DNA from 3 places in the Phreatobacter cathodiphilus genome. Region 3 is predicted to be linked to each of the others. Evidence: riboswitches for the same ligand, from Rfam matches in the RefSeq annotation. Region 3 holds a riboswitch; each other region holds the start of a gene.
The links. A riboswitch is a leader RNA that binds a small molecule or an ion and turns the genes downstream of it on or off. The one in region 3 is predicted to bind thiamine pyrophosphate.

Region 1: linked by a shared signal. The riboswitch ahead of C6569_RS17360 (hypothetical protein) and the one ahead of C6569_RS15640 (FAD-dependent oxidoreductase) in region 3 are both predicted to bind thiamine pyrophosphate.
Region 2: linked by a shared signal. The riboswitch ahead of thiM (hydroxyethylthiazole kinase) and the one ahead of C6569_RS15640 (FAD-dependent oxidoreductase) in region 3 are both predicted to bind thiamine pyrophosphate.

Annotation. Positions count from the first base shown of each region.
Region 1 covers NZ_CP027668.1:3,622,322-3,629,355, reverse strand. Annotated here, with positions in the region: gene C6569_RS17395 (hypothetical protein) at 184-846, shown strand; gene C6569_RS17390 (hypothetical protein) at 850-1,311, shown strand; gene C6569_RS17385 (class I SAM-dependent methyltransferase) at 1,339-1,968, opposite strand; gene C6569_RS17380 (hypothetical protein) at 2,007-2,312, opposite strand; gene C6569_RS17375 (hypothetical protein) at 2,429-2,941, opposite strand; gene C6569_RS17370 (hypothetical protein) at 2,999-3,511, opposite strand; gene thiC (phosphomethylpyrimidine synthase ThiC) at 3,830-5,728, opposite strand; gene C6569_RS17360 (hypothetical protein) at 5,750-6,151, opposite strand; TPP riboswitch at 6,145-6,268, opposite strand; gene C6569_RS17355 (non-canonical purine NTP pyrophosphatase) at 6,347-6,982, opposite strand; gene rph (ribonuclease PH) at 6,979-7,034, opposite strand, start outside.
Region 2 covers NZ_CP027668.1:2,177,639-2,184,672, forward strand. Annotated here, with positions in the region: gene thiD (bifunctional hydroxymethylpyrimidine kinase/phosphomethylpyrimidine kinase) at 1-797, opposite strand, end outside; gene thiM (hydroxyethylthiazole kinase) at 794-1,594, opposite strand; TPP riboswitch at 1,583-1,686, opposite strand; gene C6569_RS10695 (Lrp/AsnC ligand binding domain-containing protein) at 1,804-2,040, shown strand; gene C6569_RS10700 (hypothetical protein) at 2,047-2,334, opposite strand; gene C6569_RS10705 (xanthine dehydrogenase family protein molybdopterin-binding subunit) at 2,490-4,799, shown strand; gene C6569_RS10710 (DoxX family protein) at 5,152-5,553, opposite strand; gene C6569_RS10715 (DMT family transporter) at 5,799-6,758, shown strand; gene C6569_RS10720 (Fic family protein) at 6,885-7,034, opposite strand, start outside.
Region 3 covers NZ_CP027668.1:3,259,000-3,266,033, forward strand. Annotated here, with positions in the region: gene C6569_RS15630 (DUF1036 domain-containing protein) at 1-816, opposite strand, end outside; gene argB (acetylglutamate kinase) at 809-1,702, opposite strand; TPP riboswitch at 1,849-1,958, shown strand; gene C6569_RS15640 (FAD-dependent oxidoreductase) at 1,947-2,945, shown strand; gene thiS (sulfur carrier protein ThiS) at 2,936-3,133, shown strand; gene C6569_RS15650 (thiazole synthase) at 3,135-3,941, shown strand; gene C6569_RS15655 (lysophospholipid acyltransferase family protein) at 4,100-4,801, shown strand; gene C6569_RS15660 (thiamine phosphate synthase) at 4,895-5,509, shown strand; gene hemW (radical SAM family heme chaperone HemW) at 5,835-7,019, shown strand; gene C6569_RS15670 (extensin-like domain-containing protein) at 7,016-7,034, opposite strand, start outside.

The DNA.
Region 1 (7,034 bases), 360 kb from region 3:
GTGCGCCGCCTGAATCGATTGCAGCTGTCGCCGGAGGGCGTCCGGAAGTCTCGCGGCGCCATCAGACGCGAGCGCTTCTCCTCACCCCGCTTGCGAAGGAGACAATCTGCGGCTAAATAGGAAAATATGCTTTACATAGGATAAAGGACATAGTAGGAACAGTTCCATCATTGGAGTTGGTCGATGGGACAAACGAACGTCGATTGGAGGAGTGTCCGGGCCGAGGCCGAAGAACTCGCAGCCTGGAAGCGTTTCGGACTGTTGCTGGCATCGGCCCGCCGGGAAATCCTGCAGTTCAAGGCGCATGTTCAGGGCTTGCGCCTTGCCCGGGCGATGGAGGCGTTCGGTCGGGCCGCCAGCGAGCGCGCGTACAATCCCGATCAACCAAGGGTTCCCGCAGGCAACCCGGACGGCGGGCAGTGGACGAGCCTGTTTGGGGGAAGCCCGGGAGAACTTGACGAGGTTCAGGACAGCACTGCTGGTGACTGGATCGAAGTTGCTGCGAATGGCCACCATTTCGTTCCCGGAGCCGTGGCCACGGCGAAGGAATTGCATTTGTCAGACGAAGCCATTCGCGCATTCGACCGTGAAAAGACGGGCCCACTTTTGGGGCCTCGCCATGGATGGAGCACGGCACATGCAGTTTATAACGACGCAGTGCGAGAAAAATTGGACCAATTCTTGGCAGAGAGAGGTATCCGCCCGCAGGATATGACCGCCGCGCAGGCCCGTGAGTTCGCTGCCTCGATCCGATCATCAACGGACCCGCGGATCCGCGATTTCAACCTCCAGATCTACAGAAGGCAGCTCTACTATCTGCTCCGGCGCTACAGAATCAGGGATTGAACCATGAAATCCGACGCGCAAAGGGAATGGGAAGTCCGCGAGTTCGACCGGCTATACGAGAGAATGCGTGGCGCCTTGGCAATTTTTGGGGACGACGACGGCACACTCGCCCGCGGAAGCTACTGGATCCACGAGGATTACTGGGGTGTCCGGCAGATCAAGGTCTACGTCCCCGACAGGACGTTGACCGCAGATTTCGTCGAGGCCCTGAGGCGTACCCTTCACGACATGCCGGACTGGGAGATCGTCGTCGCGTGCTGCCCTGACGACCTCAAAACGCCCCGGGCCGAAATGGGTCTCTATGTACGGCATGACGTCGTTCTGGACGGGCTGATCAGGGCGTTGCTGCCGGGGCACCTCAAGACAATCGCGTTTCATCTGGGCCGGCCCATCAGAGCCGACGACCAGCCCCTGGACTGGGGGGACTGGCCGCCCACCCCCAATCCGTTCGGCGTCTCCGCCTAGGGTTTCGGCTACCGATCAGGAGGGCTTTCACCCGCTTCCCTTCCTCTTCCTCGCCGTCAGGCCGATCACCGCGGACATGCCGGAATGGCCGGCGCCTTCCTGCAGCTCCGTCTCCTCCTCGGTGATGGACAAATCCGCGAAGTCGCCAAAGGCCTCTTCCAGCATGGCGCGGGTGTAGAGGTTCTCCAGCTGCTTCGGCCCGCCGGTGCCGTAGTCGAGCTGCTTCGGCGTGTAGCCGACGACGATGAGGAGCCCGCCGGGTTTCAGCGCCCGCTTCATGCCGGCCCATTTCAGCGCCCGGCCCTCGGGCGGCGAGAACTGGGTGAAGATCTCCGCCACCACGTCGAATGCGGCTTCCGGATAGTCCCAGGCGTGGGCGTCCGCCTCAATGAGGCTGACAGCGACGCCGTGCTCGGCGGCGAGCGCCCGCGCCTTCGCCTGAGCCGTCGGCGAAAAGTCGGTGGAGACCACGTCGAGACCCTGGCGGGCGAGCCAGACGCCGTTGCGCCCCTCGCCATCGGCCACCGCCAGGGCCTTCCCCGACGCCGGCAGAAGCGGCTTGCAGTGGAGGAGGAACGGGTTCGGCTCGCGGCCGAAGCGGAACTCGGCGCCGGCGAAGCGCTCCTCCCAGTGGTCGAAGCCGGGTGGTCTGGTCATGGCGACGGTGCTCCTGCGGGGGCCGCGCCATCATCGCCTCACCGTCGGCGAACGTCGATGCCCTGCTGGGCGCAGCGATGGGCGACGCCGGTGGTGTGGATCAGCGCCGCCCGGCGCATCATCTGGTCGGTCTGGCGCATGCACCAGGTCATGTGGGGACGGGGTTCGAGGATTTCCCTCGCGCGCTGCACGTCGCAGCCGAGGCCCTGGGCGCGGCGGATCTCCTGCACGGCCCAGTTGCCGTACTGAACGCAGGACATTTCCTCGTTGCTGAAGATCTGGGCGCCGGCGGCGGTCGGCATCAGGAGAGCGAGGGCGAGTGCGGCGGAGGTGATGGCTTTCATGGGACGGGCTCCCGGTGGAGAGGCTTCGGCCTCAGGCTGGGCTGGTGGCGACAAGACCCGCCGGACGGTGCGGCCCGTCCGGCGGAAGCACGGCACGTCGCGCGGAGGCTTCGGCCTCAGCAGCCCCTAAGGCGCTGGCGCCAGTTGCTCAGCGCCTGGTTGACGCGCTCCGGCGTCTGCAACTGGCACCACTGGATGTGATTGTTGCGGTTGGAATGGCTGTTCCAGCCGCGGCAGGCCTGCTGCCGGGCCATCCGGTCCATGCGGACCATCTCGTCGCCATAGGCGACGCAGCGGGAAGCGTCGGCACGGGCGGCCGGGCTGCCGCCGGCGGCGAACTGGCAGGCCTGGAACCGCGTCTGCCAGTTGGAGATGGCCTGCTGCACCCGCTGCGGCGTCTGCGCCCGGCACCAGTTGTAGTGGCCGCCATAGTTGGAATGGCTGTTCCAGCCGGGGCAGCGCATCTGGCGGGCCCGCTGGTCCTGCGCGACCATGCCGTTGGCATAGTCGGCGCAGCGGTCGCGCTGCGCCGCGGCGGGGGCGGGAGAGAGGGAGAAGAGGGCTGCGAGCACGAGGGCGGCGGCCGCGACGAAAGTCCGCAAAAGCGAGGCGTGGATCAACGTGGACATGACCATTTTCCTGTTGGGGATCGTGAGACTGGATCGGCAGGTCCGGCAGCACCGCCTTCAGGGCGCGCGGGTGACCGTGCAGCGGATGGAGATGACGGGGTTCTGGCAGCCGCCGCGGCGCCACTGCGTCACGGCGCCGTTGCCGTATTCGCCGCGCCAGTCCTCGTTCGGTCCGCAGTAGGAGCCGGCGGCGCCATGGGTGCAGCGGTCGGTCGCGACCCGGTAGACACCGGACCGCCATCCGCCGCCCACCTGCACCCACTGGATGTTCCAGGCCGGCCGGCCGGCGCCGGCGGCGGGGCTGCCGCTCGCCTGGAACTGGCAGCGCTGGAAGGCCGAGCCCCAGTCGGCCACCGCCTGCTGGACCCGCTGCGGCGTCTGCCGGCGGCACCAGTCGTAGTGGGCCTGGTAGTTGGAATGGCCGGTCCAGCCGGTGCAGCGCTGCTGCCTGGCGCGCTGGTCGAAGGACATCTGCTGGTTCGCATAGTCGTTGCAGGCGTCGCGCTGGGCGGCGGCCGGGGTCGGGGCGAGACAGACGAGAGCCGCGAGCAAGACAAGGGCGGCGGGCACGGCGAAAGTCCGCGCGCGGGGGGCACGATGGGAAATGAACACGGTGGCGATCCGCAATAGGGGACGTGGGGGTATCCCGGAAGGGTGCCCACCATCCTCCGGTTGTCGGAACCGTAGCGCGTTACCCGCAGTCGCGAAAGGTCGGACAGGCTTCCCAAGCGTAAGTGATGTTACGGAGATACCGGCAGCGGCGCGCGCGCTGCGCGCCGGATCGGGAGCCAAGCTCCCCACCTTCCCCTCCCCGTTGCCGGGAGGGGATCGTTCGAAATCGGCGCGTCCGCCTGAGCAGCCGGCCGGAGACTGCGGCCGACGCGGGCCTCACAGCACCTTGTTGCTGGCCTTCACGGCTTCCGTGGTCTCGACGTAGACCTTGCCGCCCATGGCGCGGAACTTCTCGCTCATCTGCGCCATGCCTTCTTCCGCCGTGATCCCGTCGGCGCCGGCCACCGCCCGCCGCTCGGGATCGTTCAGGGTCGCCGCGTAGTCGCGCACGTCCTGGGTGATCTTCATGGAGCAGAATTTCGGGCCGCACATGGAGCAGAAGTGGGCGACCTTGTGGGCTTCCTTCGGCAGGGTCTCGTCGTGGTAGGCGCGGGCGGTCTCGGGGTCGAGGCCGAGGTTGAACTGGTCCTCCCAGCGGAAGTCGAAGCGGGCGCGGGAGAGGGCGTCGTCGCGCAGCTGTGCCGCCGGATGGCCCTTGCCGAGATCGGCGGCGTGGGCGGCGATCTTGTAGGTGATGACGCCGACCTTCACGTCGTCGCGGTTGGGCAGGCCGAGGTGCTCCTTCGGCGTGACGTAGCAGAGCATGGCGCAGCCGAACCAGCCGATCATCGCCGCGCCGATGCCGGAGGTGATGTGGTCGTAGCCCGGCGCGATGTCGGTGGTCAGCGGTCCGAGGGTGTAGAAGGGAGCCTCGCCGCACTCCTTCAGCTGCTTGTCCATATTGATCTTGATCTTGTGGATCGGCACGTGGCCGGGCCCCTCGATCATCACCTGGCAGCCCTTCTTCCAGGCGATCTGGGTGAGCTCGCCCAGCGTCTCCAGCTCGGCGAACTGGGCGGCGTCGTTGGCGTCGGCGATGGAGCCGGGGCGCAGGCCGTCGCCGAGCGAGAACGAGACGTCGTAGCGCCGCATGATGTCGCAGATCTCGTCGAAATGCTCGTAGAGGAAGCTCTCCCGGTGATGGGCGAGGCACCACTTGGCCATGATGGAGCCGCCGCGGCTGACGATGCCGGTGACCCTGTTGGCGGTGAGCGGCACATAGGCGAGGCGCACGCCGGCATGGATGGTGAAATAGTCGACGCCCTGCTCGGCCTGCTCGATCAGCGTGTCGCGGAACAGCTCCCAGGTGAGCTTCACGGGGTCGCCGCCGCACTTCTCCAGCGCCTGGTAGATCGGCACGGTGCCGATCGGCACCGGCGAGTTGCGGATGATCCATTCGCGGGTGTTGTGGATGTTGCGCCCCGTCGACAGGTCCATGACCGTGTCGGCGCCCCAGCGGATCGACCAGACCAGCTTGTCCACCTCCTCCTCGATGGAGGAGGAGACGGCGGAGTTGCCGATGTTGGCGTTGATCTTCACCAGGAAGTTGCGGCCGATGATCATCGGCTCAAGCTCGGGGTGGTTGATGTTGGCCGGGATGATGGCGCGGCCGCGGGCGATCTCGGAGCGCACGAACTCGGGGGTGATGAAGGCCGGGATCTCGGCGCCGAAGCTCTCGCCGTCGGCGAGGGTCGTCTCGGCGCCCTCCAGCATGGCCTTGCGGCCGAGGTTCTCGCGCTCGGCGACGTAGATCATCTCCTTGGTGATGATGCCGGCGCGGGCGAATTCATATTGCGTGATCGGCGCGTCGCCGACACCGCGGAGCGGCTGGTTGGCGAGCGGGAAGGCGCGGGCGAGATGCTTGCCGGCATGGCCGTTGTCCTCGGGGCGGACCTCGCGGCCGTCATAGGCCTCGACGCCGCCGCGCTCGGCGACCCAGGCGGCGCGGGTGCGGGGCAGGCCCTTCTCCACGTCGATGACGACGGAGGGATCGGTATAGGGGCCGGAGGTGTCGTAGACGACGACGTTCGGCTCGTTCGCTCCCGCCTGGAGCTGGATCTCGCGCAGCGGCACGCGCAGGTCCGGCGCCGACTCCGGCACGGCGAAGATCTTGGTGGAGGCGGGCAGCGGGCCGGTGGTGACGGCGGCCTTGATGTCCTTGACCGGGGCGTTCATGCGGGATCTCCCGTGGGCTCGTTATGGCGTGGGTGACTGCGGCCAGTAGCCGGCGATGGTGAGGATGGCGCCGAGGATGAGCCAGATCGCGGCGGCGATCTTGAGCGTCCCCTCGCGCACGATGAGGTGCCGGGCGACGCCGGCCGCCCAGTCGGGCGCGACGATGCGCCAGGCGCCGACGACGAAGAGGGCGAGGCCGATCAGGGTGATGAGCATGCGCCAGTCGCCGCCGATGACCCGGTGCGACAGCAGGATGGCGAGGCCGGCCGGCATCATGAGCAGGCCGGAGAGGACGATCAGGGCGGAGCTCTTGGCGAGTTCGTCGGCGGCCGCGCGATAGGCGGCGGGCCGGACGAGGAGCCCGATCCCCACGGTCAGCATGACCGGGCCGATCAGGCGCGCCAAATAGACTGAAGTCAGCATGTGCGTCCCATCCCTCCGCCGGCATGACCCGGATCAGGTTCAAGGGTCGCTGCGGAGTTCCGGATCGGAACGGTGCGGCCTCTCAGCCCCCTCGTCGGGGCCCCCCTTGGACGGGGTCCAATGTGGATGGTTGGCCGGCGAAGTCAAGCGGAGGGACGCGGGGCCGTGATGCGCTCGCGCCCGTCCCTGCCCGGCTCAACTGCCGAAAACCGCCTTCTGCAGCGCCATGAAGGCGCGGGCGCGGTGGGAGAGACCCTCGCCCTTCGGCGGCAGGCCGTGTTTTTCCTCCGCACTCATCTCGCCGAAGGTGAGGGCGTGGTCGTCGGGCAGGAACATGGGATCGTAGCCGAAGCCTTTCGTCCCCCGCGGCGGCCAGGCGAGGGTGCCGAAGACGCGGCCCTCGAAGATCTGCTGCGAGCCGTCGGGGAAGGTCAGGGCCAAGGCCGAGACGAAATGGGCCCGGGCGCCGGCGGTGGTGACGCCGCGCAGGGTGAGCTCACGGTCGACCCGGGCCATGGCGGCGGCGAAGTCGCGGGGCTGGCCGGCCCAGTCGGCGGTGAAGAGGCCCGGCGCGCCGTCGAGCGCCTCGACGGCGAGGCCGGAATCGTCGGCGATGGCGGGAAGGCCGGTGGCATCCGTCGCGGCGCGGGCCTTGATGGCGGCGTTCTCGGCATAGAGCGTGCCGGTCTCGGCCGGCTCGGGCAGCCCGAGTTCGCCGGCCGAGACGAGGTCGATGCCGTGCGGCCCCAACAGGTCGCGGAATTCGGCGAGCTTGCCGGCATTGTGGGTGGCGACGACCAGCCGCGTGCCGGGGCCGAGCCGGGCGCTCATGCCACCGCCGTCTTCTGCAGGTCGACGAGGCGGGCACAGCCGCCGCGGGCGA
Region 2 (7,034 bases), 1.1 Mb from region 3:
CACCACCAGGCGTGAAAATGATGGGTCGGCCCATGGCCCTCGCCGATCGCAAGCCGGTCGGCCGCGGCGATGGCGGCCGTCACGTAGTCCTTCGCCTCGCTCACGGCCTGCCCCAGCGCGAAGCCCTTGGCGAGGCCTGCGGCGACCGCCGAGGAGAGCGTGCAGCCGGTGCCGTGGGTGTTGCGGGTGACGACGCGCGGGGCCTCCAGCCGCACCGCCCCCGCCGACGTGACCAGAAGGTCGACGCTCGTCTCCCCCACCGCATGTCCGCCCTTCATCAGCACGGCGCGGGCGCCCTGGCGGATCAGCGCCTGCCCCTGGGCGAGCATGTCCTCCTCGCTGCGCGCCACCGGCTGGTCGAGGAGGGCCGCGGCCTCCAGGAGGTTCGGCGTGACGAGGACCGCGCGGGGAAAGAGCAGCCGCCGCAGCGCCGAGACCGCATCGGGGTTGAGGAGGCGGTCGCCCGAGGTGGCGACCATCACGGGATCGAGCACCACCTGCTCCACACGGTGGCGGTCGAGCCCCGCCGCCACCGCCTCGATGACGGTGACCTGTGACAGCATGCCGATCTTGGCGGCGCCGACCTTCAGGTCGGAAAAGACCGAATCCATCTGCGCAGCGACGAAGTCCGGCGGCACGTCGTGGATCGCCTGGACGCCGCGCGTGTTCTGCGCGGTCAGAGCCGTGACGACGCTCGCGCCATAGACACCGAGGGCAGAGAAGGTCTTGAGATCGGCCTGGATGCCGGCGCCCCCCCCGGAATCCGAGCCCGCGATGGTGACGGCGATGGCGGTCATGAAGCCTCTCCCTGGGACGGTGACGTGACGCGCGCCCGAGCGGCGATGTCATCCGCCTCCAGCGCATAGAGCGCGTCGAGATAGGCCGATGCGAAACTTCCCGGGCCCCGCGCCGTCTCGGCGGCGCGCTCCCCGGCGATGCCGAGCACGACCATGGCGGCGGCGGTCGCGGTGAAGGCGTCCTCGCCGACCGCGATGAAGGCGGTGGTGATCGCCGCCCCGGCGCAGCCCATGGCGGTGACCCGCGCCATCAGCGGATGGCCGTTGGCGACGGCGGCGAGGCGCCGGCCGTCGGTCACCAGGTCCGTCTCGCCGGTGGCGGCAACGACCGTGCCGAGGCGCAGCGCCAGGGCATCGGCGTCGGTGTCGAGCACGGCGATCTCGGCGCCGTTGCCGCGGATCGCCGCCGGCCCGAGCGCCGCGAGGTCGCGGGCGAAGGCGGCGCGTCCCGCCGAGCGGTCGATGAAGACGGGGTCGAGGAGAAAGGGCCTCCCCGCCGCGCTCGCCGCCTCGATGGCGGTGCGGATGACGGCGCGGCGCTCCGGCTCCAGCGTGCCGAGGTTGACGAGGAGACCGTCGGCACCGCCGGCGAAAGCGGCGATCTCGTCCGGCGCGGTAGTCATGGACGGCACCGCGCCGAGGGCCAGCAGAGCGTTGGCGGTGAAGGCCTGGGCCACCGTGTTGGTGATGCAGTGGATGCGCGGCCGCCGCACGCGGACCGCCGCAAGGCCGTCGCGGGCGGCGCCGAGAATGTCGGTCGGGAGCTCGGATTCCCCGCGCGGGGGCAATGCGTCCATCTCGGTTTCCTCCGCCGGCATGACCCGGTTCAGGTACGACGGGTTGGCCTTGCGACCTCTCAGCCCGGTGAAGGGCACCCCGACGAGACTATGGGGGAGAGTTAGGCCATGGCAGCGCCCGGCGCAAGCTCGCCCGGCACGGCCTGCGGGGGGATGACGCGCGCGCCCTTTGATGGCATGGGAAAGGCCTGCATGCCGCGAGGGTCCCCATGATCGCCTTCTTCGTCCAGATCAAATGCCAGCTCGGCAAGGCCTACCAGGTGGCCGCCGCCCTCGCCGACCGCGAGATCGCCTCGGAGATCTATTCGACGGCCGGCAATTTCGACCTGCTGGTGAAGTTCTACGTCGAGCCCGGCACCGACATCGGCCATTTCGTCAACGAGCAGGTGCAGCTCATCCCGGGCATCCAGGACACGCACACGATCATCACGTTCAAGGCCTTCTGAGGCCGTTCACGGCTGCCGCTGGCGCCAGAGCTGCCAGACGCCGAAGGCGAGCGTCACCATGCCGGCATACCAGAGGACCGGCACGTAACGCGGGATGGCGCTGCGGATGTTCGCCTGGAAGAAGGCGCATTCCGGCGTGGCGAAGCCGATGCAGGCAACCTTGAGCCCGAGCAGCGAGAAGGCTCCGCCATACTGCGCGTAATAGGCGAACCACCAGACCACCGAGACCAGGCAAAAGGCCAGGCCGAGATAGACGGCGGGGGGCGTCGATGGCTTGGGCTCTTCCGGCGCCATGAAGTCCTTCCTGGAACGGCTGCGGGTCGGCGCCATTTAGGCGGGTTCACGGGGCGATGGCCAGCCACCCGCATTGCGCCCCTGCTGATGGCGAGGCTTGCCTCGCAGCCTCGAAGCGTTCCATTCTGCCGCCCGAGTTCCCCGGAGCACGCGACATGACGCCGACGAAATTCGGAATGGGCCAGGCTTTGAGCAGGGTCGAGGACGCCCCGCTGATCAAGGGCGAGGGGCGCTTCGTCTCCGACCTCGTACCCGAGGGAGCGCTGGTCGGCTACGTGCTGCGCTCGCCCTTCGCCTTCGCCGACTTCGTCATCACCGACACCAGCGCCGCTCGCTCCATGAAGGGCGTCAAGGCGGTGTTCACCCATGCCGACCTCGAAGGCATCGGCAACCTGCCCTGCCTGTCGCAGGTGCCCTCGGTGAACCCGATCCCCAATCCGCCCTGGGAAGTGCTCTGCTCGACGACAGTGCGCCACGTCGGCGACGGCGTCGCCTTCGTCGTGGCCGACACGCTCGACCGGGCCAAGGACGCGGCGGAAGCCATCGCCATCGAGTGGACGGCGCGCGAGCCCATCGTCGACGCGGTCGACGCCCTGCAGAAGGGCGCCCCGCAGGTCTGGCCCGACATTCCCGGCAACCTCTGCGCCGAGGTCCATCTCGGCGAGGCGGAGGCGACCGAGAAGGCCTTCGCGAAGGCCCACCGCACGGTGTCGCTGACCATCGTCAACAACCGCCTCGTCACCAACTACATGGAGACGCGGGGCTGCCTCGCCGAATATGATTCCAAGGCCAAGAGCTTCACCCTCACCCTCGGCAGCCAGGGCAGCCACGGCATCCAGAACACCCTGGCGACCAAGATCTTCAACATGCCGAAAGAGAAGATCCGCGTCGTCACCCCCGACGTCGGCGGCGGCTTCGGCACCAAGACCTTCATGTTCCGCGAATATCCGCTGTGCATGCTGGCCGCCCGCAAGCTGAGAAAGCCGGTGGCCTGGGTGCAGGACCGCGGCGACCATTTCGTCAACTGCAGCCAGGGCCGCGACAACGTCTCCACCGCCACGGCGGCGCTCGACAGGCGCGGCAAGGTGCTGGCGGTGAAGGTCGACACCGTCGCCGACATGGGCGCCTACCTCTCCCAGTACGCGACCTTCATCCCCTATGTCGGCGCCCTCATGCTGGCCGGCGTCTATGCCTTCCCCGCCATGCACGTGCGGCTGAAATACGCCTACACCAACACCGTGCCGGTGGACGCCTATCGCGGCGCCGGGCGCCCGGAGGCGGCCTATCTCATCGAGCGGCTGATGGACCGCATCGCCATCGAGACAGGCATGAGCCCGGCCGAGGTGCGCCGCCGCAACTTCATCGGACCGGACCAGTTCCCCTGGAAGACGCCCGTCGGCCGCACCTACGATTCCGGCGAGTTCGACGGCCACATGACCCGCGCCATGGAGGTCGCCGGCTGGGACACGTTCAAGGACCGCCTCAAGGCGGCGAAGAAGGCCGGCAAGATCCGCGGCATCGGCATGGCCACCTATATCGAGGCCTGCGGCGGCGGCGCGCCGGAGAACGCCTGGATGAGCCTCGAGAAGGACGGCTCGGTCACCATCAAGATCGGCACCCAGTCGAACGGCCAGGGCCACAAGACCGCCTATGCCCAGCTCGCCTCGCAGCATCTCGACATTCCCGTCGAGAAGATCACCGTCATCCAGGGTGACACCGACCTGATCCCCACCGGCACCGGCACGGGTGGCTCGCGCTCGCTGCCCGTCGGCGGTGCGGCCGTCGACGTCGGCGCCCGGGCGCTCGCCGACGTCATCCGCGAGATGGCGGCCACCGAGATGGAGGTCGGCGTCGCCGACGTCGAGATCGTCGGCGGCGCGGTGCGCGTCGTCGGCACCGACAAGGCGATCTCCTACGAGAAGATCGCGTCCCTGCCCGGGGCCGAGGATAAGCTGAAGAGCCACGGCACCTGGCGCCCGCCGGAGCCGACCTTCCCGAACGGGACGCATATCTGCGAGGTGGAGATCGATCCTGACACCGGCGCCACCGAGATCGTCGGCTATACGGTGGTCGACGACTTCGGCGTCACCATCAACCCGACCCTCCTCGCCGGCCAGGTCCATGGCGGCATCGTCCAGGGGATCGGCCAGGCGCTGCTGGAGCGCACCGTCTACGACAAGGAGAGCGGTCAGCTCCTCACGGCGTCCTTCATGGACTACGCCATGCCGCGGGCCGACCACATTCCGCACTTCCACTTCGAGACGCGCAATGTCCCCTGCGTGACCAACCTCCTCGGCATCAAGGGCGCGGGCGAAGCCGGCACCATCGGTGCCTGCCCCTCCGTGATGAACGCCATGGTCGACGCGCTGTGGCGGGCCTACGGGATCAAGGAGATCGACATGCCGGCGACCCCCGCCCTCGTCTGGCAGACGATCCAGCAGGCGAGGGCCGAGAAGGCCGCCTGAAGACGGTGCCGCCGACGGGCAATCCCCGCCGGCGGCCGTCGCTCCGGCCGGGCTTGCATCCCGGCAAGGCAATCATTGCATTTTCGCAAGACAATCGCCGTCCATCTCCGCGGATTGAGGCGGGCGACCAGACAACAGGTCTCCACCAGATTCCCGACTAAGCCCCTGCTGCACGGCACAAATCCTCTGCGGTGTTCACACAAGTGTGAACGGAAACCCGCGATTTGTGTGCGGAATAACGGCCGCAGTCGCCGGTTACCCGCGCGTTACTCGTGGGCATCGGCGCAAGAAAAAGCCGCGAGGCGCAGCTGCGACTCGCGGCCGTCGTCGTCACCGACGTGACGGGTCGGGGTCAGGGATTGTTCGAACGCTGGGCGTCGACGCTCCACGGGCCGGGTCCGGCGAAGACCAGATAGAGCGCCGTGAAGCAGTACATGATGGCGAGGTTGCCGCCGTTCTGGATGGGGAAGAAGCCCCGGCCGGCATGGCCGATGAAATAGGCCGCCGCCATCGTGCCGGCGAGGATGAAGGCCGCCGGGCGGGTGAAAAAGCCGAACAGAATCAAAAGGCCCGTGACGAATTCGATACAGGCGGCGATCCACGGCAGCGAGCCGACCGGAGCGAAGTTGACGCTCATGGGGAAGCCGAAGAGCTTCACGAGAGCGTGCTGCAGCAGCACCAGCGCGAACATGATGCGGAGCACCGAGAGCACGCGCGGCGCCCAGGCGTTGAGGGTCGGATTGAGGCTGTCCATGGGGGGTCCCGTTGAGTGACGATGAGGTCGTGGCACCACCTCTTGCAGGGTGGTGAAGCGACCTTACCCCGGCCGACCTTCCGCGCAACCGCCCCCCGCGCGTGAAAACGGCGAGGCCATGGCCTTGCGCAGGCCGAACGGGGACGTCTCCGCAGGGCATGCGTGCAGCATTGGCCCTGCCAGAATCCGGCGGTCCGTGGTTCAAGGGAGGTCGAGCCGCATCCCCTCCCGAGCCCCTCCCCTTCATGCCCGTCCTCTCCCGCGCCGCCACGGGAATCCTCTTCAAGCTGATGTCGACGGTGGCCTTCACCTCCATGTCGACGCTGGTGCGCGTGGCGGGCAAGGAAATCCCGGTCGGCGAGGTGGTCTTCTGCCGCTCCTTCTTCGCCCTCATCCCGCTCTTCCTCATGCTCGCCTGGCGCGATGAGGTGATGGACGCCTTTCGCTATGTGAGCTTCCGCTCGCACATGAAGCGCGGCGTCATCGGCGCCGCCGGCATGTTTTCCGGCTTCGTCGGCCTGACCCTGCTTCCCCTCGCCGATTCCACCGCCATCAGCTACGCCGCCCCGCTCATGGTGGTGCCGCTGGCCTATTTCATCCTCGGCGAACAGGTGCGCGTCTATCGCTGGTCGGCGGTCGCCGTCGGCTTCGTCGGGGTGCTCGTCATCCTCTGGCCCCATCTCGACGTCGGCGCCCTCGGCAACCGCCCCGACAGCCAGCGCACCGGCGCCATGTTCGCCCTCGGCGGCGCGGTCTGCGCCGCCTTCGCCACCATCCAGGTGCGCCGGCTCGTCAACACCGAGACGACGGCTGCCATCGTCTTCACCTTCATGGCCCTCTGCGCCACCCTCGCCCTGCTCACCTGGCCGCTGGGCCTCGCCCTCCCCGTCATCGGCCAGTGGACCGTGCCGACGCCGCTGCAGGCCTTCATCCTCGTCATGGTCGGCGTCACAGGCGGACTCGGCCAGATTTTCCTGACGCTGAGCTACCGCTATGCCGACACCTCGCTCATCGCGCCCTTCGACTATTTCTCGATGATTTGGGCGGTGATCATGGGCTATCTCGTCTTCGCCGACCTGCCGAGCGCCTATGTGATCACCGGTGGCACCATCGTCGTCGCCTCCGGCATCTTCGTCATCTGGCGCGAGCACAAACTCGGCATCGAGCGCGCCCGCCAGCGCAAGGTCTCCACGCCCCAGGGGTGAGGCTGCGCGGAACCGCGAGCCGCGGCCACAGGCGGCGAGGCCGTTAGGGCTCCCCGGGCTTCCCGGGCTCCGATGGCGTGATGACGCTGGCGACCTGCTGTTCGAAAGCGTCCAGGAGAAGCAGCTTCATCGGCTCCAGGAAATCCGGCGAGGCGCCATACCGCGGTCGGCATGCTGGAGCGCAGCTACGTAGCGGTCATGATTGCCCTTGATGATCTGAAGGGCGTCGATGCGCCCCGGCATCCACCTCCCGAACTTCACGGACACGATATAGAC
Region 3 (7,034 bases):
TTCCGCATCGACCGCCTCGGCGAAGGAGAGCACCCGCGCCGGCTGGCCCTCCAGCGGCGGCTTCAGGCAGGCGCCGGGTTCGATGCGGAACCAGCCGCGCGTCGCGATCTGCCGGCCCTCCTCGATACCGAGCGCCGCCATGATCCGGTGGCCCGTCTCGTTGCACCAGGCGAAGCCGGGGCCCTCGCCAGCCCTCAGCGCCGCCAGCAGGCGGTCGAAGATGTCGGGGAGCACGGCGGCGTCGGCGGGCAGGTTCAGGTCGGTGAGGAAGGCGCGCAGCGCCGCGTCGGTCTTCGGCCCCTCCAGCCCATCGATGGGGCCGGGGTCGTAGCCCATGCGGGTGAGCAGGCGCTGGATACCGGCCTTGCGCGCCTGCGGCAGGTCGTAATCGGCCTCCTCCGACAGGAACAGGACGCCGATGCCCTCCACCACCGTCGGCTTGACCTCGACGAAGGAGGCGAGGCGCGTGTTCGCCTGACGACAGGACTGGGCAGCGGGTACGAGGAAGTCGCCCTCGCCGATGCACAGCTGCACGTGCTCCGGCTGGCCGAGGCTCGCGCCGGGCGCCTCACCGAGGGGGCGGGTATGCAGGAACAGGCGGCCCGGAGCCTCGGCCGATTGCAGGATGGCCCGGCACTGGCCCGGATCGAGTCGGAACCAGCCGCGCGTCGCCGCCGTATCGCCGACGACGACACCGATCGCCGCCTCCGTCACCACACTCGTGCGATTGCACAGGCGCGTCTCGGCCGAGGCGGGGGCGGCGAGCCACACCACGACGCAGAACGCCGCGACGAGGCCCGCCAGAGCCTCACGCATGGATGAGCGTGCCGGCACCGCCATCGGTGAGAAGCTCCACGAGGACGGCGTGCGGGGTCTTGCCGTCGAGGATCACGACGCCTTCGACGCCGCGCTCGATGGCGTAGATGCAGGTCTCGATCTTCGGGATCATGCCCCCCGTCGCCGTGCCGTCGGCGATCAGGCGGCGGCAATCCTCCACCGACAGCGACTTGATGAGGTTCTTGTTCTTGTCGAGGACCCCGGGCACGTCGGTGAGCAGAAGGAGACGCTTGGCCTTCAGCGCGCCGGCGATGGCGCCCGCGAAGGTGTCGGCGTTGACGTTGTAGGTGTCGCCCTCGACCGAGGTCGCCACCGGCGCCAGGACCGGGACGAGGTCCTTGCCCAGAACCGTGTCCAGCACCTTGGTGTCGACCTTGTCGGGTTCGCCGACATAGCCGAGGTCGACGACCCGCTCGATGTTGGAATCCGGATCGCGGGTGACGCGGCTGACCTTGGCCGCCTTCACCATGTCGCCGTCCTTGCCGCACAGGCCGATGGCCTTGCCGCCGGCGGCGTTGATGAAGCCGACGATCTGCTTGTTGATCGAGCCGGCGAGGATCATCTCGACGATCTCCACCGTCTGCTTGTCGGTGACGCGCAGGCCGTCGACGAACTCGCTCTTGATGCCGAGTTTGGCGAGCATCTGGCCGATCTGCGGCCCGCCGCCGTGCACCACCACCGGATTGATGCCCGACTGCTCCAGCATGACGATGTCGCGGGCGAAGGACCGGGCGCCGCCCTCGTCGCCCATGGCGTGGCCGCCATATTTCACCACGACGATCTCGTCGTCGTATTTCTGCATGTAGGGCAGCGCCTCGTTGAGGACGCGGCCGATGTCCTGGGCGTCGAGAGGGGTATGCGACATGGCGGCTCCGGCGGGTCGGGTCCTCGAGGGATCGCGTTTGGCGTCTTCGCGTTCGGGCGCGCGAGTGGGCCGGGTCTTAGCCGATTTGGACCGGAGGGTGAAGAAACCTTCGCGCCTTGACATCCATGTCCGAATGCCCACAGTCCACCCCGCCCGAGGGGAGCCCCGACGAGGGGGCTGAGAGGCTGCGCGATCCGCGGCGACCCTTGAACCTGATCCGGGTCATGCCGGCGGAGGAATGGGGATGCACGGACAAGACGCCGCGCGGCGCGTCGACATCATTGGAGCGGGCATTACCGGGCTCTGGCAGGCCCTGTGCTTCGCCGAGGCGGGCTTCGCCGTCACCCTGCACGAGCGCGGCGGGGAAACGCAGGCGAGGTCTGCGAGCCGCTGGGCCGGCGGCATGCTCGCGCCGTGGTGCGAGGCGGAAGGGACGGAGGAGCTGGTCGTGCGCCTCGGCCGCCGCTCGCTGGACCTCTGGCGGCAGGCGGTGCCCGAGGCGGCCTTCGACGGCACGCTCGTCGTCGCCCATCCGCGCGACCGCGCCGATTTCGACCGCTTCGCCCGCATGACGACGGACCACCGCCGGCTCGATGCCGACGGCATCGCCGGCCTGGAGCCGGCCCTGGCCGGACGCTTCCCGCAGGCGCTGTTCTATCCGCGGGAAGGGCATGTCGAGCCGCGCGTGGTCATGGAGGCCCTGCTGCGGCGGCTGGCCGAACGCGGGGTGACCGTCCGCGCAGCCGACGGCGATTGTCTGCCCGCTTCCGGCCTGACCGTGGACTGCCGGGGACTTGCGGCGCGCGACCGGGAGCCCCTGCGCGGCGTCAAGGGCGAGACCCTGCTGGTCGAGACCGGGGCGATCAGCCTGTCGCGGCCGGTGCGCGTCCTCCATCCGCGCTGGCCGCTCTACGTCATCCCGCGCGCCGGCCATCGTTTCCTTCTCGGCGCGACCACGGTCGAAACCGAGAGCGAGGGCGTATCCGTCCGGTCGGCGCTGGAGCTTCTGTCGGCAGCCTATGCGCTGCACCCGGCCTTCGCCGAGGCGCGCATCGTCGAGCATGGATCGGCCCTTCGACCGGCCTATGCGGACAACCTGCCGCGGATCGTCGTGTCGGACGGCAGGCTCACCGTCAACGGGCTCTATCGGCACGGCTTCCTGGTCGCCCCGGCGCTCGCCGAAATCGCCGTCGCCCATGTCACGCGCGGCATCCACGACAACGAGGTGATGCAATGGTCCTGACCGTCAACGGAGAGACGACCGAGAGCGCCGCCACCACCGTCGCCGAGCTCCTGCGCGAGCGCGACCTCGACGGCGGGCATGTGGCCGTCGCCGTGAATTTCGAGGTCGTGCCGCGCCGCCGCTGGGCCAGCGCGGCGCTGGCGGCCGGCGACGCGGTCGAGATCATCAGCCCCCGGCAGGGAGGCTGACATGGACCACGCCTCCTCCCGCGATCCCGTCACCTTCTACGGCCGCAGCTTCGCCTCGCGGATGATGATCGGCACGGCGCTCTACCCCTCGCCCGCCGTCATGCAGAAGGCAATCGCCGCTTCCGGCGCGGGCATCGTCACCGTTTCGCTCCGGCGCGAGAGCGCGGGCGGGCGGACCGGCGCGGCCTTCTGGGATCTGGTGCGCGAGACCGGCGCCGCCGTCCTGCCGAACACCGCAGGCTGCCGCTCCGTCAAGGAGGCCGTCACCACGGCTGAGCTCGCCCGCGACCTCTTCGACACGCCCTGGATCAAGCTGGAGGTCATCGCCGACGACGAAACCCTGCAGCCGGATGTCGTCGGCCTGGTCGAGGCCGCAACCGTCCTGATGCGCGACGGTTTCGAGGTCTTCCCCTACACGACCGAGGATCTCGGCGTCGCCATGCGCCTCGTCGATGCCGGCTGCCGGGTGGTCATGCCCTGGGCCGCGCCCATCGGCAGCGCCCGCGGCATCATCCATGCCGATGCCCTGAAGCTGATGCGCGAGCGCCTGCCGGATGTCGCACTTGTGGTCGATGCCGGCCTCGGCGCGCCGTCCCATGCGGCCGAGGCGATGGAGCTGGGTTTCGACGCGGTGCTCTTGAATACGGCGGTGGCGAAGGCCGCCGATCCCGTCGCCATGGCCACCGCCTTCCGCCTGGCCGTCGAAGCCGGGCGTACCGGCTATGGCGCCGGTCTCATGGGGCCGCGCGATTTCGCCTCGCCCTCGACCCCCGTTGTGGGCAGACCGTTCTGGCATGGCCTCACCTGACCGCCTCGGATCATCGCGGGGGCATCGCGCCGCGCGCCATGAGGTCGACACGATCGGCGGCGATGATCGCCGCGGGTGACAGGGGCGAAGACACGGCCTATGGCTCGCCCGCAGGCCGGCTCGCGGAGCCTTGGCCACAGATGCTGCGATCGGAGATCATGACCGCACTCCGTTCCAGGACATTCGACCTGCTTCTCGGCGGTTGGACCGCCCTGTTCGGCGCACTCATCCCGGCCCTCGCTTGGGCCGACGGCAGGCGGCTGCGCGGCGTCTCGCGGCTCTGGGTCGCCGGCGTCATGGGGCTGCTGCGCACGGTGATCGGCCTCGACCATGTGGAGATCGGCAGCGACAACCGCCCCGCCGGCCCCTGCCTGATCGTCTGCAACCACCAGTCCACCTGGGAGACCATCGCCTTCATCCGCCTGTTTCCGGACGTGGCCATCGTCGCCAAGGAGGAACTGCTGAAGGTCCCGGTCTTCGGCTGGTACCTGCGCCGCTCCCCGATGATCACCATCGACCGCGAGTCCGGCACCCAGGCGCTTCGGCGCATGGTGGAAGGCGCCAAGACGGCTCTCGCCGAGGGCCGCCCCGTCCTGCTCTTCCCCGAGGGCACCCGCAAGGACCCCGACGCCCCCATCGATTTCAAGCGTGGCGTCGAACTGCTCTACGGCCGGCTCGACGTTCCCGTCCTGCCCGTCGTCGTCAATTCCGGCCGATTCTGGGGCGTCGGCCGGCCCTTCAAGCGTCGCGGCACCATCACCGTGTCCTGCCTGCCGCTGATCCCCGCCGGCCTCAAGGCCGGAGAGATGATGGCGCGGGCCGAACGGGTGATGGAGGAAGAGCGGCGCAGGATAGGCTAGCGGCCGGGCGCCTTGACTTCGCCGGGTCGGCGGTCACTCTCCGCCCGCCCCCGGGGCCCGCGAGGCCGCACATCCCCTTCAGGAGCATCAGCCATGACGCGCGCCTATCCCGACCGCTTCTACCCCGTCGTCGACAGCATCCGCACCCTCATGGACCTGGCGGCGCTGGGAGTCGGCACGATTCAGCTCAGGGTCAAGGATCTCGGCGAGGCCCAGGCGGCGGCACTGGTGGGGGAAGCGGTCGAATCGGTCCAGGGATCGCCGGTTCGGCTCGTCATCAACGACTACTGGCGCGCCGCCATCGTCGGCGGCGCCAGCCATCTCCATCTCGGCCAGGAAGATCTCGCCACCGCCGATGTCCCGGCGATCCGCGCGGCGGGACTGACGCTCGGCATTTCCACCCATGACGAGGCGGAGCTCGAAACCGCCCTCGCCCATCGTCCCGACTATATCGCCCTCGGCCCGATCTATCCGACGACGATCAAGCCCATGCGCTTCGGCCCCCAGGGCCTCGACCGCATCGGGGTGTGGAAGAAGCGCATCGGCGCCATCCCGCTGGTCGCCATCGGCGGCATCACGCTGGAGCGCGCCCCCTCCGTCTATGCGGCCGGCGCCGATTCCATCGCCGTCGTCTCCGACATCGCCAATGCCGACGATCCCGACACGCGGGTGCGCGAATGGCTGGCGCTCGAGCCGGCGGGCGACTGAGGGCTGGATTCCGCGCGCCTTGCATCAGCGAAGTGCGTCCTTCGAGGCTCGCTGCCGCTCGCACCTCAGGATGAGGGAGGTCGTGAGCTGCATCCGGGGCGTCCGCCACGCTGACGTCGCGGCCAAGGCCACCGTTGTGCCCATCGCCATCATCCTCATCCTGAGGTGCGAGCCCCGGCGATGCGCCAGCATCGTCGGTGGGAGCCTCGAAGGATGCACTCCGGTTCTGCAGCTCCACGCTCCTGCCCCCTAGCCATCCGGCCCCGCGACCGCTACCTCACGGCCTGAGCCGCCGGACCTCCGCCCGGCGTCGAGACCCTGGCCGATGACAACCGCCCCGCCCGGCACCGGGGGCCCGGACGATCCCGGCTTCGGGATCTACGTCCACTGGCCCTTCTGCGCCTCCAAGTGCCCCTATTGCGACTTCAACAGCCATGTGCGGCACGTCGCGCCCGATCAGGCGCGCTATGTGGCCGCCTTCGGCCGTGAACTGGCCACCGCAGCGCGGCGCACCCCCGGTCGCACCGTGTCCTCCATCTTCCTCGGCGGCGGCACGCCCTCGCTCATGGAACCGGCGACCGTCGGCGCCATCCTCGACGCCCTCGCGCGGCTCTGGACGGTCACACCCGACTGCGAGGTGACGCTGGAGGCCAATCCCACCAGCGTCGAGGCGGAGCGCTTCCGCGGCTTCCGCGCCGCCGGCGTCAACCGCGTCTCGCTCGGCGTCCAGGCGCTGAACGACGCCGACCTGAAGAGCCTCGGCCGCACCCATTCCGCCGACGAGGCGCTGCGCGCGGTGGACGTCGCGCGCCGCCATTTCGACCGCTATTCCTTCGACCTCATCTACGCCCGTCCCGGCCAGACCGAGGCGGGGTGGGAAGCCGAACTCCGCCGCGCCATCGCGGAGGCCGCCGAGCACCTGTCGCTCTACCAGCTCACCATCGAGCCCGGCACCATGTTCGAGGCGCTGCACCGCGCCGGCAAGCTCGCCATGCCAGACGACGACATGGGTCGCGTCCTCTACGACCTGACGCAAGACGTCTGTGCCGAGGCTGGCCTGCCCGCCTACGAGATTTCCAACCATGCGCGGCCCGGCGCCGAATGCCGCCACAACCTCATCTACTGGCGTTCCGGCGACTTCGTCGGCGCCGGCCCCGGCGCCCACGGCCGCCTCACCCTCGGCAACGGCCGAATCGCCACCGCCACCGAGAAACACCCCGAGACCTGGCTGAAGCGGGTCGAGGAGCAGGGCTCGGGCATCGTCTCCGAGGAGCACCTCGTGCAGATCGAGAACGCCGACGAATTCCTCGTCATGGGGCTGCGCCTTGCCGAGGGCATCGACCTCGCCCGCTACGAGGCGTTGTCGGGCCGCCCGCTCGACCCGGACCGCATCGCCTTCCTGGAGGGTGAGGGCTTCGTCCGACGCCTGCCCGGCGGCCGGCTGAAGGTCACGCCCGAGGGCTTCCCCGTGCTCAACGCCGTGGTGGCCGACCTCGCGCAGGCGGACTAGCGGCAGGCCCGCCCG